Regions from separate parts of the Saccharopolyspora sp. NPDC003752 genome, predicted to be linked through region 2. Evidence: riboswitches for the same ligand, from Rfam matches in the RefSeq annotation. Region 2 holds a riboswitch; the other holds the start of a gene.
The links. A riboswitch is a leader RNA that binds a small molecule or an ion and turns the genes downstream of it on or off. The one in region 2 is predicted to bind thiamine pyrophosphate.
Positions count from the first base shown of each region.

Region 1 (6,999 bases), on a different contig from region 2:
CGGTTGGTCGGCAGCTGGGCGATGCCCGCCTGCTGGAACAGTTCCTTGTTGTAGACGACGACGCGGTTGGCGGCGTAGAACGGCACGGCGTACTGCTTGCCCTCCCACGCGCCCGACTCGGCCAGCGCGGGTACCCACTGCGACTTGCCCATGCCGTCGGCGTCGGCGGTGAGGTCCAGCAGTGTGCCCTCGGAGGAGAACTGCGCGGTCTGGCTGTTCCCGAGCTCGATCACGTCCGGCGGATCGTTGCTGGTCAGAGCGGTGGTCAGGCGGTCCTGGATGCCGTTCCACTGCTGGATCTGGTAGTCCACCTTCATGCCCGGGTGGCTCTGCTCGAACTCCTTGTTGAGCTCTTCGATCAGTACGTCGGGCGCCGAGCCGTCCATCAGCCAGACGGTCAGCTTGTTGTCGCTCGCGCCGGTTCCGCCGCCGCAACCAGCGAGGGTCAACGACAGCGCGGCGGCCGCCGCGAGCGCCTTCCAGGTCTTCAACATTCGCCCCTTCCTCCGCGCCGGCGCGGAGCCGCGGGTGCTCGCCATCGGGGCCGGGCACCCGCATATCTTTGGTGTAGACCAATGCGATGAAGATTGTGGCGCGGGGCACGCGATGTCAAGACTTTTCGGCGCTACTGTTCAGGCACGCATAAGGCTGGCTTGATCTTCGGGCGCCGGCTCGCCGCGGCAGCACGTCGCCGCCGCCGGCGTTCGGGCGGCCGACTTTCGGGCATGCTGAGGTATCAGGACTCGGCAGGCCGGCGACTCGACGCCTCGGGGAGCGGAACAACGGCGGCAAGGTTGCGGTGGTAGGAGGAACGATGCTCGAAACGTCCGTGTCCGGTGGGGCGGACTCGCCCGGACGCGCACAACGCGAACCGAAGTACTGGGGGCTCAAGCAGCACCTGTTGGACATGCTCCGATCCCTGCCGCCCGGTGCGCCGATTCCTACCGAACGCTCGCTGGCCGCCGAGTTCGACGTCTCGCGCACCACCGTGCGCCAAGCGCTGGCCGAGCTGACCGTGGAGGGCCGGCTGCTGCGGGTGCAGGGCAAGGGCACCTTCGCGGCGAAGCCGAAGGTCGCCCAGCGGCTGCAGCTGAGCAGCTACACCGAGGACATGCGCGCCCAGGGCCGCCAGCCCACCTCCCGGCTGCTGGAGGTCGTCGAGGAACCGGCCGCGGAGGAGCTGGCCGAGCTGCTCGGGACCAAGCCGAGTTCGACCGTGCTGCGCCTGCGCCGGCTGCGGCTGGCCGACGGCGAGCCGATGGCCATCGAGACCACCCACCTGCCGCTGACCCGGTTCCGCGGGCTGACCACCCGGCTGGAGTCCGGCGGCTCGCTCTACCAGGTGCTCCGCGAGAGCTTCGAGGTCGAGCTGGGGCACGCGGAGGAGACCATCGAGACCGCGCTGGCCAGCCCGGAGGAGGCGGAACTCCTCGGCTCCGACGTCGGCCTCCCGATGCTGCTGCTGTCCCGGCACTCCTTCGACACCGAGGGACGCCCGGTCGAGTGGGTCCGCTCCATCTACCGGGGCGACCGCTACAAGTTCGTCGCCCGCCTCAACCCACCCAACTGAGCCTGTTTCCTGCGGAAGGGCATCCTGGATCGGGGTGCCCTTCGTCGTTGCCGGCCGCGTTACGCGAAGTGGGAGTCCTCACGGTTCGGCAACGATCTGGAGAAAACGCTCGTGCTCGCCCGTTGGACCGTTCAGGGAGAGTGCGTTCAAGAGCGTGGGAGCGATGGGCAGGCAGGAAGAGGTCAAGCGGCAAGAGGAGTCGGACGAGCAGGAGCCGGGCGAGGAGGCCAAGAAGTCCAAGAAGATCGACGTGGCACCGACCCAGGTCGCGGGCGCGGCGCTGGCCTCGGTGACGGCGGCCTTCCTGGGGTCCCGGCTCGGCGTGGCGGGCACCTTGATCGGTGCCGCGCTGACGAGCGTGGTGATCACCGTGGGCGGGGCGCTCTACCAGCGGTCGTTCGACAGCGCGAAGGAGAAGGCGGTGCACGCCGCCGCGAAGGCCTCGGTGCTGAAGCTCCGGCGGACCACCGTCGCGCGCTACGTGTCCAAAGAGGACGAGACCGTCGAGACGACGCGGCGGATCCGCCTGGCGCCCGGAATGCATTGGCCGGGCGGGGAAACCGTCGTAGACGAGGACCGCACGGCGAAGATCGACACCGACGCGGCGACCCGCATGCTGAACGTGGCCGAGGCGGGGGAGGCGACCGAGGTCGTCGCGCCCGCGAAGCCGGCCGCCGACCGGCGCAAGCGCAACGTCCGGTGGGCGATGGTGGCCGCGAGCTGCGCCGGGGTGTTCGCGCTGAGCATGCTGATCGTCACCGGATTCGAAGGAGTGACGGGAAAACCGCTCTCCGGCGGTGACGGCGGCACCACGCTCGGTCAGGTGCTGCAGCGCGACGAGCAGCGCGCGCCCAGCGTCCCGGCCGAGCCGACGAAGCCGCGGGAGACCCCGACCCAGCAGCCGCAGCCGACGACCGAGGTGACGCCGACGCAGCAGCCGACGGTGCAACCGACCGCGGAAACCCCGACGCCCACCCGGGAGCAGCCGACGCAGGCGCCGACCACGGCCGAACGGCCCAGCCAGGCGCCGGAGTCGGGCCGCCTGGAGGTGCCCCTCGAAACCGGCGAGCCGCGTCAGTCTTCTTCTGGGGGATAGGAAATCCAGGCCGAACGCCTCCTGCGCTAGCTCAATCGAGTTGCGCAGGAGGCGTTTTGGGCGAATGGGGCGAAAGGCGGATGTGGGACTGATGTTCTCCTCTGATACTGGATCGGCGACGGGGCGATGAGATCCAGCTCACGAAGAGGGAGACATCAGATGAAGCGCAGACTCGCGGCCCGGGTGGCCGGGACCGTGATGTTGGCGGCGGGAACGGTGGCCGCGTTGACCATGCCCGCCACCGCGACCGAAACCGCGCCGCCCGCGGCAGAAGCGGCGACCCTGCTAGACGCGATGCAGCGCGACTTCGGCCTGGACCGGGACCAGGCCCTCCAGCGCCTCGACCAGGAAGCCGCTGCGGCCCAGGCCGACGAGCGGCTGAGCAGCGCGCTGGGCAGCACCTACGGCGGGTCCTACTTCGACCCGGCGCTCGGCAAGCTCGTCGTCGGCGTCACCGACCAGGCCCGCTTCGACGAGGTGCGCGCGGCCGGCGCCGAGCCGAAGCTCGTCATCTACAGCATCGAGCAGCTCAACGGGGTCGTCGAAGGCCTCAACCTGCGCAGTTCGATCGCCCCGAAGGGCGTCTCCGGCTGGTACGTCGACGGCAAGGTGAACTCCGTCGTCGTCACCACCAGGCCGGGCACCGCCCCCGACGCGGCGCGGTTCGTGCACACCTCCGGGGTCATCACGGATGCGGTGCGCGTCACCGAATCGCTGGAGAACCCCCGCACCTACGCCGATGTCATCGGCGGCAACGCCTACTACATCGGCAGTGGCTCCCGCTGCTCCGTCGGATTCTCGGTGCAGGGCGGATTCGTGACCGCCGGGCACTGCGGCAGCGTCGGCGACTCCACTTCGCAGCCCACCGGCCGGTTCGAGGGCTCGTCGTTCCCGGGCAACGACTACGCCTGGGTCCGGGTCGGCTCCGCCGACACCCCGCGCCCGCTGGTGAACCGGTACGACGGCAGCACCGTCGGCGTCGCGGGCTCCACCGAGTCCGCCGTGGGCGCGTCCATCTGCCGCTCCGGCTCCACCACTGGCTGGCACTGCGGTTCGGTGCAGGCCAAGAACCAGACCGTGCAGTACCCGCAGGGCACGGTGACCGGCCTGACCCGCACCAACGTCTGCGCCGAGCCCGGCGACTCGGGCGGCTCCTGGCTGTCCGGTAGCCAGGCCCAGGGCGTGACCTCCGGCGGTTCGGGCAACTGCAGCTCCGGCGGCACGACCTACTTCCAGCCGGTGAACGAGATCCTGCAGGCCTACGGCTTGACCCTGCTCACCCAGTAAGCGCCACCAGACCGGCCCCCGGCACCCGGCCGGGGGCCGCGTCGCGTCCGGGGAGGGCGATTTCGCGCGAAATCGTCACCTGCCAGGCGTGGCGAACGGCGACTTCGCGCGAAATCGCCCAGCCGTCGAGCGTTACGGCAGGCGGTCGCGGAGCTCGCGGGCCGCGGCGCGCGGGTCCTCGGCCTCCGTGATCGCGCGGACCACGACGACCCGCTCCGCGCCGGCCTTGAGGGCCTGGTCCAGGTTGTCCGGGCCGATGCCGCCGATCGCGAACCACGGCCGGCCGTGGCCGCGGTGCTCCGCGGCGTGCTCCACCAGCTCCAGCCCGGCCGCCGAGCGGCCCGGCTTGGTCGGCGTCGTCCACACCGGGCCGGTGCAGAAGTAGTCCACGCCGGGCTCGATCGCGGCGGCGTCCGCCTGCACCACGTCGTGCGTCGACCGGCCGATCGCGACGTGCTCGCCGACGATGCGCCGGGCGATCTCCACCGGCAGGTCGTCCTGCCCGAGGTGCAGGATGTCGGCCTCGGCGGCCATCGCGACATCGGCGCGGTCGTTGACCGCGAGCAGCGCGCCGTGCCGCAGGCACGCCTCGGCCAGCACCTCCAGCGCCGCCAGCTCGTGGCGGGCCTCCAGCGGGGCGCCGTTCGGGTTCTTGTCCCGCAGCTGGATGATGTCGACCCCGCCGGCCAAGGCGGCGTCCGCGAACTCCGCGAGATCACCGCGCTCGGCGCGCGCGTCGGTGCACAGGTACAGCCGCGCCTCGTCGAGGCGAGCGCGGATGCCGAAGCCGTCCAATCCAGGCATGCCCCACAGGGTAGCTCCCCGCGACGCGGTCGCCGGATCGCGTGAACGCGGGCACCGACGCGTTCCCACTCGGCGCCCGAAGTTTGTGAAAGTTGCTCGACCTCACCCCTGACGTGGCGATCCTCGCCGGGTACGGTGGTTGGCGGTGAGCACGGGAGCCCGGGTGCCGGGCTGAGAGGGGGCGTTGGCCCCGACCGTCGAACCTGATCCGGGTCATGCCGGCGCAGGGAGCGTGGAGTGTCTGAAGAACGGAACAAACGCGTCGTCGTCGTAGGCGGCGGCGTGATCGGCATGTCCGTGGCGTGGCGCGCAGCCGCCGCCGGGCATCATGTGCAACTCGTCGACGCCGAACCGGCGTCCGGGGCTTCGAACGTGGCCGGCGGAATGCTGGCGCCGCTCGCCGAGGCGTGGCCCGGCGAGGAGGAACTGCTGGAGCTGGGCGCGGCGTCGCTGCGGCTGTGGCCGGAGTTCGCCGACGAACTCGCCCGGGCCTCGGGCCTGCCGTCGGGGCTGCGCCGCGAGGGAACCCTGGTCGTCGGCGTCGACAGCGCGGACCGCGCGGAGCTCGACAACCTGGTCGAGTACCTCGCGCGGCTCGGCCGCGCCGTCACCCGCCTGACCGGTCGGGAGGTGCGGCGGCTCGAACCATCGCTGGGCCCGGCGGTGCGCGGCGGGCTCGAAGTGCCGGGCGATCTCGCGGTCGACAACCGCCTCGCGCTGGCCGCGTTGCGCGCGGCCGCGACCGCGGCGGGCGTCGAGTTCGTCGCGGCGAACGCGAAGCGCGTCCGGCCCGGCGCGGTGGAGCTCGAAGGTTCCACTGTGGACTGCGATGTCGCGGTGATCTCGGCGGGCGTGCATTCGGGCGCGCTGCATCCCGCGCTGCGGGACCGGATCCGGCCGGTGAAGGGCGAAATCCTCCGCCTGCGCGCGCGGAGCACGGCGCTGCCGCCGCCGAGCCGGACGATCCGCGGCCCGGTGCGCGGTCGGCAGACCTACCTGGTGCCGCGCGACGACGGCGGCCTGGTGCTCGGCGCCACCCAGTACGAGGTGGGGTTCGACACCGAGGTCACCGTGGGCGGGGTGCGGGACCTGATCGCCGACGCCGAGCGGCTGATGCCGGGCATCGCCGAATACCGGCTGGTCGAGGCCGCGGCCGGGCTGCGCCCGAGCACCGACGACAACCTGCCGGTGCTCGGCTGGCTGGAACCCGGTGTCCTGGCGGCCACCGGGCACCACCGCGGCGGCTTCCTGCTCGCCCCGGTGACGGTCGAGGCGGTGCTCGCGCTGCTGCGCGACGAGGAACCCGCCGTCGAGATCAAGGCCGCCGATCCGAGCCGATGGGGAGGACACCAGTGCACGTCGTGATCAACGGGGAGACCCGGCAGGTCGCCGCCGACGCAACGCTCGCGGCGGTGCTGCGGGAGTTCGGGGTGCCCGAGCGGGGCGTGGCCGTGGCGCTGGACGGCGCCGTGGTGCCGCGCGCCCTGTGGCCGGGGACCGCGCTGCGCCCCGATGCCGCGATCGAGGTCCTCACCGCAGTGCAGGGCGGCTGACGCCCCGCTGGCACGAATCCCCTTGCAAGGCAACAGAAGCACGCCGGATCCCGCGCTACCCGGATTCGGTGGACCCGTTGTTAGGAGAGTCATGGACGACCCGTTGGTGATCGCCGGCCGCGAGTTCGGTTCGCGGCTGATCACCGGGACCGGAGGGGCGACGAACCTCGCGGTCCTGGAGCGCGCGCTGATCGCGTCCGGAACCGAGCTGACGACCGTGGCGATGCGCCGGGCCGACGCCGGCGGCGGCACCGGGGTGCTCGACCTGCTGCGCAAGCTCGGCATCGAAGCGCTGCCGAACACGGCGGGCTGCCGGACCGCGGCGGAGGCCGTGCTGACCGCGCAGCTGGCGCGGGAGGCGCTGGAGACGAACTGGGTCAAGCTGGAGGTCGTCGCCGACGAGGACACCCTGCTGCCCGACCCGGTGGAGCTGCTCGACGCCGCGGAACAGCTGGTCGACCAGGGCTTCGTGGTGCTGGCCTACACCAACGACGACCCGGTGCTGGCGCTGAAGCTGGAGGAGACCGGCTGCGCCGCGGTGATGCCGCTCGGCTCGCCGATCGGCACCGGCCTGGGCATCCGGAACCCGCACAACATCGAGATGATCGTCTCCCGCGCGTCGGTGCCGATCGTGCTGGACGCGGGCATCGGCACGGCCTCGGACGCGGCGCTGGCGATGGAGCTCGGCT
Region 1 covers NZ_JBSGJZ010000026.1:80,822-87,820, forward strand. Annotated here, with positions in the region: gene ACWEV3_RS28920 (sugar ABC transporter substrate-binding protein) at 1-491, opposite strand, end outside; gene ACWEV3_RS28925 (GntR family transcriptional regulator) at 815-1,570, shown strand; gene ACWEV3_RS28930 (hypothetical protein) at 1,734-2,666, shown strand; gene ACWEV3_RS28935 (S1 family peptidase) at 2,826-3,953, shown strand; gene thiE (thiamine phosphate synthase) at 4,086-4,757, opposite strand; TPP riboswitch at 4,899-5,004, shown strand; partial or broken gene thiO (glycine oxidase ThiO) at 4,992-6,122, shown strand; gene thiS (sulfur carrier protein ThiS) at 6,110-6,310, shown strand; gene thiG (thiazole synthase) at 6,402-6,999, shown strand, end outside.
Region 1: another riboswitch for thiamine pyrophosphate. It lies ahead of thiO (glycine oxidase ThiO); the one in region 2 lies ahead of thiD (bifunctional hydroxymethylpyrimidine kinase/phosphomethylpyrimidine kinase).

Region 2 (6,999 bases):
TGGTCACGGAGCACCACGCCACCAAGGTGATGGACTCCTCGACCTACGGTCTGCCGATCGAGGCCGGCGGCTACCGCACCGAGGTGAAGTGGGCGGTCCGGATCTCCAACGGCGGCGAGTTCCTGCACGCCGCGCCGTGGTCGGTGGGCGACCAGGGTCGGCGCAACGTCAGCCACGGCTGCATCAACATGAGCATGGAGAACGCCAAGTGGGTCTTCGACCTGCTGAAGAAGGGCGACGTCGTGCAGATCACCAATTCCGGCGGGCCGAACCTGCGTTCCTGGGACGGTTTCGGGGACTGGCAGATCCCGTGGGACCAGTGGGTGCAGGGCAACAGGTGAGTTGGGCGTGAGCGGTTGTTCCCGGCGGCACCGGGAACAACCGCTCACCCCGAGCGACCGGGCAATGAAGAAAGGCCCCGTTCCAGCGGAACGGGGCCTTTCTTTGGGGTGAGTGACGGGAATCGAACCCGCGACACCTGGGACCACAACCCAGTGCTCTACCGACTGAGCTACACCCACCTCGGCCGCTCGGACCGGCCCTTTCGGACCCTTCCGGAGCAACGCTCACATAGTAGCGTGCGCTGTCACCGGGTTTTCCACCGGCTCCGGTTATCCCGGTGCGCGCTGGTCAGCGGCCGTTCTCCGGGGTCTCGCGGGCCTTGCCGGCGCCATCGCCGTTGAGCAGTTCGGCGGCCACCGCCTGGGCCTGTTCGCTGGTCGGCCCCGGCTGCGGGACGAACGCCGTCCGCCGGTAGTAGGCGAGCTCGCGGATGGACTCCCGGATGTCGGCCAGCGCGCGGTGCGCGAGGCCCTTCTCCGGCTGCGCGTAGTAGATCCGCGGGTACCAGCGGCGGCACAGCTCCTTGATGGACGACACGTCCACCATCCGGTAGTGCAGGTGGGCGTCCAGCCGCGGCATGTCGCGCGAGATGAAGCCGCGGTCGGTGGCGATCGAGTTGCCGGCCAGCGGCGCGGAACGGTCGACCGGCACGTACTGGCGGATGTACTCCAGCACCCGCTGTTCGGCTTCTTCGAGGGTCACCTCGGAGCGGCGCACCTCTTCGGTGAGCCCGGAGCGGTCGTGCATGTCGCGCACCACGTCGGGCATCCCGGCGAGCGCCTCGTCGTCGGCGTGGATGACGATGTCCACGCCTTCGCCGAGGATGTTGAGGTCGGCATCGGTGACCAGGGCGGCGATCTCGATCAGCGCGTCCTTGCCGAGATCGAGACCGGTCATTTCGCAGTCGATCCACACTAGACGGTCATTCACCCGAGGCAGCCTAACCCGCCACGGGACGTGATCGTGCAGCCGTGCCGGTCATGCCTCCAGGCGGGCGAGCAGCTCGCGCGGCACGACCTTGCCGGTGGCGTTGCGCGGCAGCTCGTCGAGGAACACCACATCGCGGGGCATGGCGAACTTCGACAGCCTGCCGCGAAGCCGGTCGCGCAGCTGCTCGGCGTCCAGGTCGCCGTCGGCGCGGAGCGCCACGAACGCCGCGAGCCGCTGCCCGAACTCGGCGTCGTCGACGCCGATGACGGCGGCCTCGGACACCTCCGGCATCCCGGCGATGGCGTCCTCGGTCTCCTTGGGGTAGACGTTCTCGCCGCCGGAGATGATCATGTCGTCTTCGCGGCCGACGACGAACAACCGCCCGGCGGCGTCGATGCGCCCGAGGTCGCCGGTGGACATCAGTCCGTCTCGGATCTCCCGGCTGCTGCCGTTGGTGTAGCCCTCGAAGAGCATGTCGTTGCCCGCGAAGATCCGCCCGGTCGCGCCGCGGCGCACCGGTGTCCCGTCCTCGCCGAGGATGCGCACGATCGTGCCTCGCGGCGGTCGGCCCGCGGTGCCAGGCGCGGCGCGCAGGTCGTGCGGTGTCGCGATGCTCACCCACGACACCTCAGTGGAGCCGTAGAGGTTGTAGAGCACCGGCCCGAAGGCGCGCTGGAACCTGGTGGCCAGGTCGGCGGGCAGCGCCGAACCGCTGCTCGCCACGATGCGCAGCGCATCGTGGCCGTACTTGGTGCGGATCCGTTCGGGGAGTTCGAGGATGCGCTGCAGCATCACCGGCACCGCGAACATCGACGTGCACTGGTGGCGCTCTACGGCGCTGAGCGCGTGCTCGGGATCGAACTTGCGGTGCAGCACCAGTGTCGCGCCGAGTACCGAGCCGAGCTGGAACGCGGCGATTCCCCAGGTGTGGAACAGCGGCGCGCTGACGAGCACTCGTTCGCCGCTGTGCAGCGGCACCCGGGACAGGATCGACGCCGCGGGGGCCAGCGCCGCCGGATCGGGGCGGCGGGCGCCCTTCGGGGTTCCGGTGGTGCCGGAGGTCAGCACGATCATCCGGGAGTGCCGGCCCGGCCGGGGCAGCTGCTTGGCCGGCGCGGTGGTGATCAGGTGCTCAAGGGTGTCGTGGCGGGTGGTGCCCTCGGTCCACGCCAGCACGGCATCGAGGTCCTCGGGCAGGTTCGGCAGGTGGCTGCGGAACTCGGCGTCCAGGACGAGCAGGCCGACCCGCTGCTCGGCGATCACGTCGACGAGCTGGCGGCTGCTCAGGCCGGTGTTGAGCAGCACCACGTCGACGCCGAGCTTGGCGGCGGCGACGATCGTTTCGACCGGACCGTGGTGGTTGCGGCACAGCACGCCGATCCGGGTGCCGCCGGGGACGCGGTCGCGCAGGCCGTTGGCCAACCGGGTGGTGCGCTGCGAGAGCTCGGCGTAGCTGAGCGCGCCGCGCTCGTCGATCACGGCCGGGCGGTCGGCGTGGCGCACCGAGCCGACGGCGAAGCCCAGCGGCGGCGTGATGCCCCAGCGCCGCCAGGCGAGGACGACCCGCAGCAGCTTGTCCGGCCGGAGTGGGCTGATCACCCCCTGCTTGGCCAGGACGAACGCCGTGTGCAGGCCGGACGTTCCGCGCCCGAGGAGCGCGGCTGATCGTTGCCAGAACGTGCTCACGCAGTCACCTCTCGGTCGCCAGGTTACCGGGAGTAGATAATGCCGTGAGCGGACTGCGCGGGGAAGGCCGAGATCACGAGAGCGGGAGCGGACCGTCGTCCGCCCCCGCCCTCGATGGGTGTTCACTCGAGCGTGGCGGCCTGCACGATCGCGTCGCGCAAGGCCGCCCGCAGCCTGCCGACCTCCAGCGGTGACAGCACTGCGGTCTCGCCCGGTGGGGCGATCAGCACGACGTTCTCCTGGTTGACGAACACCGCCATGTCCCGACGTCTGCCGGCGACATCGCGGCAGCTCACATGCCACTGCTTGGTGGGCTCCACGATCCCCAGCCTCCCTGTTGCAGTTCGCGCGCTCTGCCTCCAGCGCGCGGTATTGATCGAGGGACGCGGTTGGGTATGAACCGTGACGGCATATGCCAGCATCATTCGCGGGAGTGGCTCAGAACACATCTCCATCGGGTGGCCTGGAAACTCCGAGTGATCATTCACTCGGACGGCGGTTCCCGGAAAGGCAGAAGTCCGCAGCTCCGTTCGAAGCTGCGGACGTGAGTCGGTGGGCTGGGGCTCAGACCGGGCGGACCACCAGGCCGTTCGCCTCGGCGGTGAAGGTGACCGCCGCTTCTTCGAAGTCGGCGATCGGCAGCTCGTCGCGGACCAGCCGGTGCGGCGCGTCGAAGGCCTCCACCCGGATCTCGCCGGTGCTCAGCGTGCGCTCCGGGAAGTCCACGCCGCCGACCTTGACCTCCAGCTCGCTGCCCTGCACCGCGATGGTCAACCAACCGCCGGGCACCGTCAGCTGCTCGCCGTCGTAGGTCAGGGTGAGCCGGCTGGCGGCGGGGTCCTCGGAGCGGACGGCGACGTGCGAGATCGCGACGTCGCGGTGGCCCGAGTCGCCGGCCAGGGCGATCACGTCCCGCGTGACCTCCTCGGCCGGGCCGTCGCCCGGCTTCGGCGTGAGCACCGGGGCGCGCAGCTCGGCGGCCACCCGGTAGGGCTGCCACGAGCCGGCGCCGATCAGATTGACCACGGCGGTGACGTCGACGTCGGCCAGCAGCCGGGCGCTGCCCGGAGCCGGCGTCACCTCGACGGCGTCGACGTCGCGCCGGTTCAGCAGCTCGCGCAGCGCCTTCGCGCGCTGCCTGCTGTTGCGGTCGAATCCGCGGGTGATCGCCACCGTCCCCGAGCCGGCGGCCGCCACGGCGGCTTCGGTCAGGTCCGCCAGCGGGGCCCAGATCCGGGCGGGATCCTCCGGCCGGGGTTGCCGGCGGGAACGGGCGAAGCTCGGGGCATCGGTCGTGGTTTCCATCATCAACCACTTTAGTCCGCGATGAAGGGTCCCCTTGCCTACCGGTGGGTGCCTTCACGGTGTGAATTCGATCGCTGTGCCGATTCCGCTCGGGTCGCGTGGGCCGATCGGAGCAGGCGGGCGGCTGCGATCGGAGTGGTCCGGCCGCCGAACGGTCTTGTCGCGCGGCGCACCTGGGGCAATGCTGGGGCGATCATCTAGGGGGGGCGGGATGACCGAGGTGCACTTCCCCGAACTCGGGCGCAGGCAGGCCGGTCGCGATCCGGCGCGCGGCGTGCTGGTGTGCTGGCTGGTCGCGGACGGCAGCCGGGTGCGGGTGGGCGACCGGTTGGCGGAGATCAGGGTGGGCGGCGATCGCTGCGGCCGGACGGTCGGCTGGGTTTCCGCGCTGGCCACCGGCACGCTGTGGCACCAGGTGCGGCCCGGCGAGGTGCTCACCGCCGGCGTGGTGGTGGGCCTGATCGACTGAGAGCCGTCCGGGAGGCTGCGGCAGGGCGGCTCTTGCGCTTGGCACCGCTTCGCGGAACTGGTTCGGAAACAGCGAGGCGGGCGTGGTCGCGGGCCGGGCCCGGTTGTTAGGTTGGTGGCAGTGACGCGGGGTGCCCGGCTGCCGGGCTGAGAACAGACCCGTTGAACCTGACCTAGCTCGTACTAGCGGAGGGACGTCATGGTTCCCAATGTGCTGACCATCGCCGGCACCGACCCCAGTGGCGGAGCAGGCGTGCAGGCCGACCTGAAGACCTTCTCGGCGCACGGCGCCTACGGCATGTCCGTGATCACCGCGCTGGTCGCGCAGACGACCACCGGGGTTTCCGAGGTCCACGAGGTGCCGCCGGAGTTCATCACCGCGCAGCTGGTCACGCTGCTCGACGACGTGCGGGTGGACGCGGTCAAGATCGGCATGCTGGCCAATGCCGAGGTGATCCGCGCGGTGGTCGAGGTGCTCGACCGCTACGCGCCGCCGCACGTCGTGCTGGACCCGGTGATGGTCGCCAAGAGCGGGGACCGGCTGCTCGCCCCGGAAGCGGTCGGCGCGCTGCGCGAGGAGCTGCTGCCGCGGGTGGACCTGATCACCCCGAACCTGCCGGAGGCCGCGGACCTGCTGGGCGAGCCGGAGCTCACCGACCCCGCCGACATGCCCGCGCAGGCCGAGCGGCTGGCCGGGCTGGGGGCGAAGCAGGTGCTGCTCAAGGGCGGCCACCTCGACGGCGGGACCAGCGTGGACCTGCTGTACGGCGACGGGATCGCCGAGTTCCTCTCCAGCGAGCGGGTCGCGACCACTAACGACCACGGCACCGGCTGCACGCTGTCGGCCGCGATCGCCGCGCTGCGACCGCAGCGCGGCGACTGGCTCGAAGCGGTGCGCGAGGCCAAGGAGTACCTGACGGAGGCCCTGCGAGCCTCCGACCGGCTCGACGTGGGCCACGGCCACGGCCCAGTCCACCACTTCCACCACTGGTGGTGACCTTTCGGGGTTTCCAAGCTCGTTCTGCGTGGCGGTGCGGGTAGCGGAACCTCAGACGCCGTCTGGACTGTGGGATCCCCGACTTACGTATGTCCAATACGCGGCATCGGGGCTGTCCTCGCCAAGAACCCCTTCGGGGTGGGCACAGTCTGAGAACCCGCGGCGGTGCAAGTTGCGAGCGTGGGCTAAGCGGCTTCGCCGCTTCAAGAACAAGAGCCAAAACCGATTTCCCAAACACCTGTAGAGCCCTGTGCGCAAGGGCTTCCACACGCTACGAGAGGTTCTGATGAGCACGTTGCCCGCTCCGCCCGCCGACGGTTTCTGCGCCAAGGCTTGGGCGCACACCGCCGATCTTCAGCAGGCGATCGTCGAGCACCCGTTCAACGCCGCGCTGACCGACGGCACCCTGGACCGCGACCGCTTCGCGTTCTACATCGTGCAGGACGCGCGCTACCTGGTCGGTTTCGCGCAGGCGCTGGCCGCCGCTGCGACGCGCGCCGACAACGCCGAGGACGCCGCGTTCCTCGCCGGCGCCTCGCAGGGCGCGCTGGTCGAGGAGCGCCGGTTGCACGCCGGGTACGTCGCCGAGTTCGGCCTGTCCGACGCCGAGATCGCCGGGATCGGCACGTCCCCGTCCTGCCTTGCCTACACCTCGTTCCTGCGCGCGAACGCGCTGACCGAGCCGTATCCGGTGCTGTTGGCGGCGATCCTGCCGTGCTTCTGGGTGTACCAGCACGTCGGCACCACGATCCTGGAGGCCACCGGAGGCGCCGAGGGCCACCCGTACCGGGCGTGGATCCAGACCTACGCCGACGACGAGTTCGCCGCGGCCGTGCTGACGGCCCGCGACCTCACCGACCGGGTCGCCGAGGCCGCTGACGACGAGACCCGGCAGCGGATGCTCGAAGCGTTCACCCGGGCCACCGAGTACGAGTGGCTGTTCTGGAACAGCGCCTGGATCAGGGAGGAATGGCCCACCGCGCGCTTCCTCGGATGAGGATTTCCCGGCTCGTCCGCGCAGCGGCGCAAGTTGCGCGGGCGGGCCCGGCGGCGGGCGAAACCCGTTGCGAGGTAGGAAGAATCCGCGCCGACTCGATGTGACCGGGCGCACATGTTGCACCGCTAACGTATCGTGCGGTGCAGCGATGCTCTCTGCGAGACGCCCGTCCGGGCGAGGAGCAAAGCGTGGATTCTTCCACCCGTGGACGGAGTTTCGTCGGCCGTGGGCACTTCTCTTCTGATCGTCTTCGCGGGCATGCTGGTGCCCGTGC
Region 2 covers NZ_JBSGJZ010000001.1:583,737-590,735, reverse strand. Annotated here, with positions in the region: gene ACWEV3_RS02830 (L,D-transpeptidase) at 1-341, shown strand, start outside; tRNA gene ACWEV3_RS02825 (tRNA-His) at 446-521, opposite strand; gene orn (oligoribonuclease) at 631-1,272, opposite strand; gene ACWEV3_RS02815 (AMP-binding protein) at 1,321-2,958, opposite strand; gene ACWEV3_RS02810 (hypothetical protein) at 3,081-3,278, opposite strand; gene ACWEV3_RS02805 (hypothetical protein) at 3,523-4,263, opposite strand; gene ACWEV3_RS02800 (hypothetical protein) at 4,475-4,732, shown strand; TPP riboswitch at 4,849-4,943, shown strand; gene thiD (bifunctional hydroxymethylpyrimidine kinase/phosphomethylpyrimidine kinase) at 4,931-5,728, shown strand; gene tenA (thiaminase II) at 6,015-6,725, shown strand.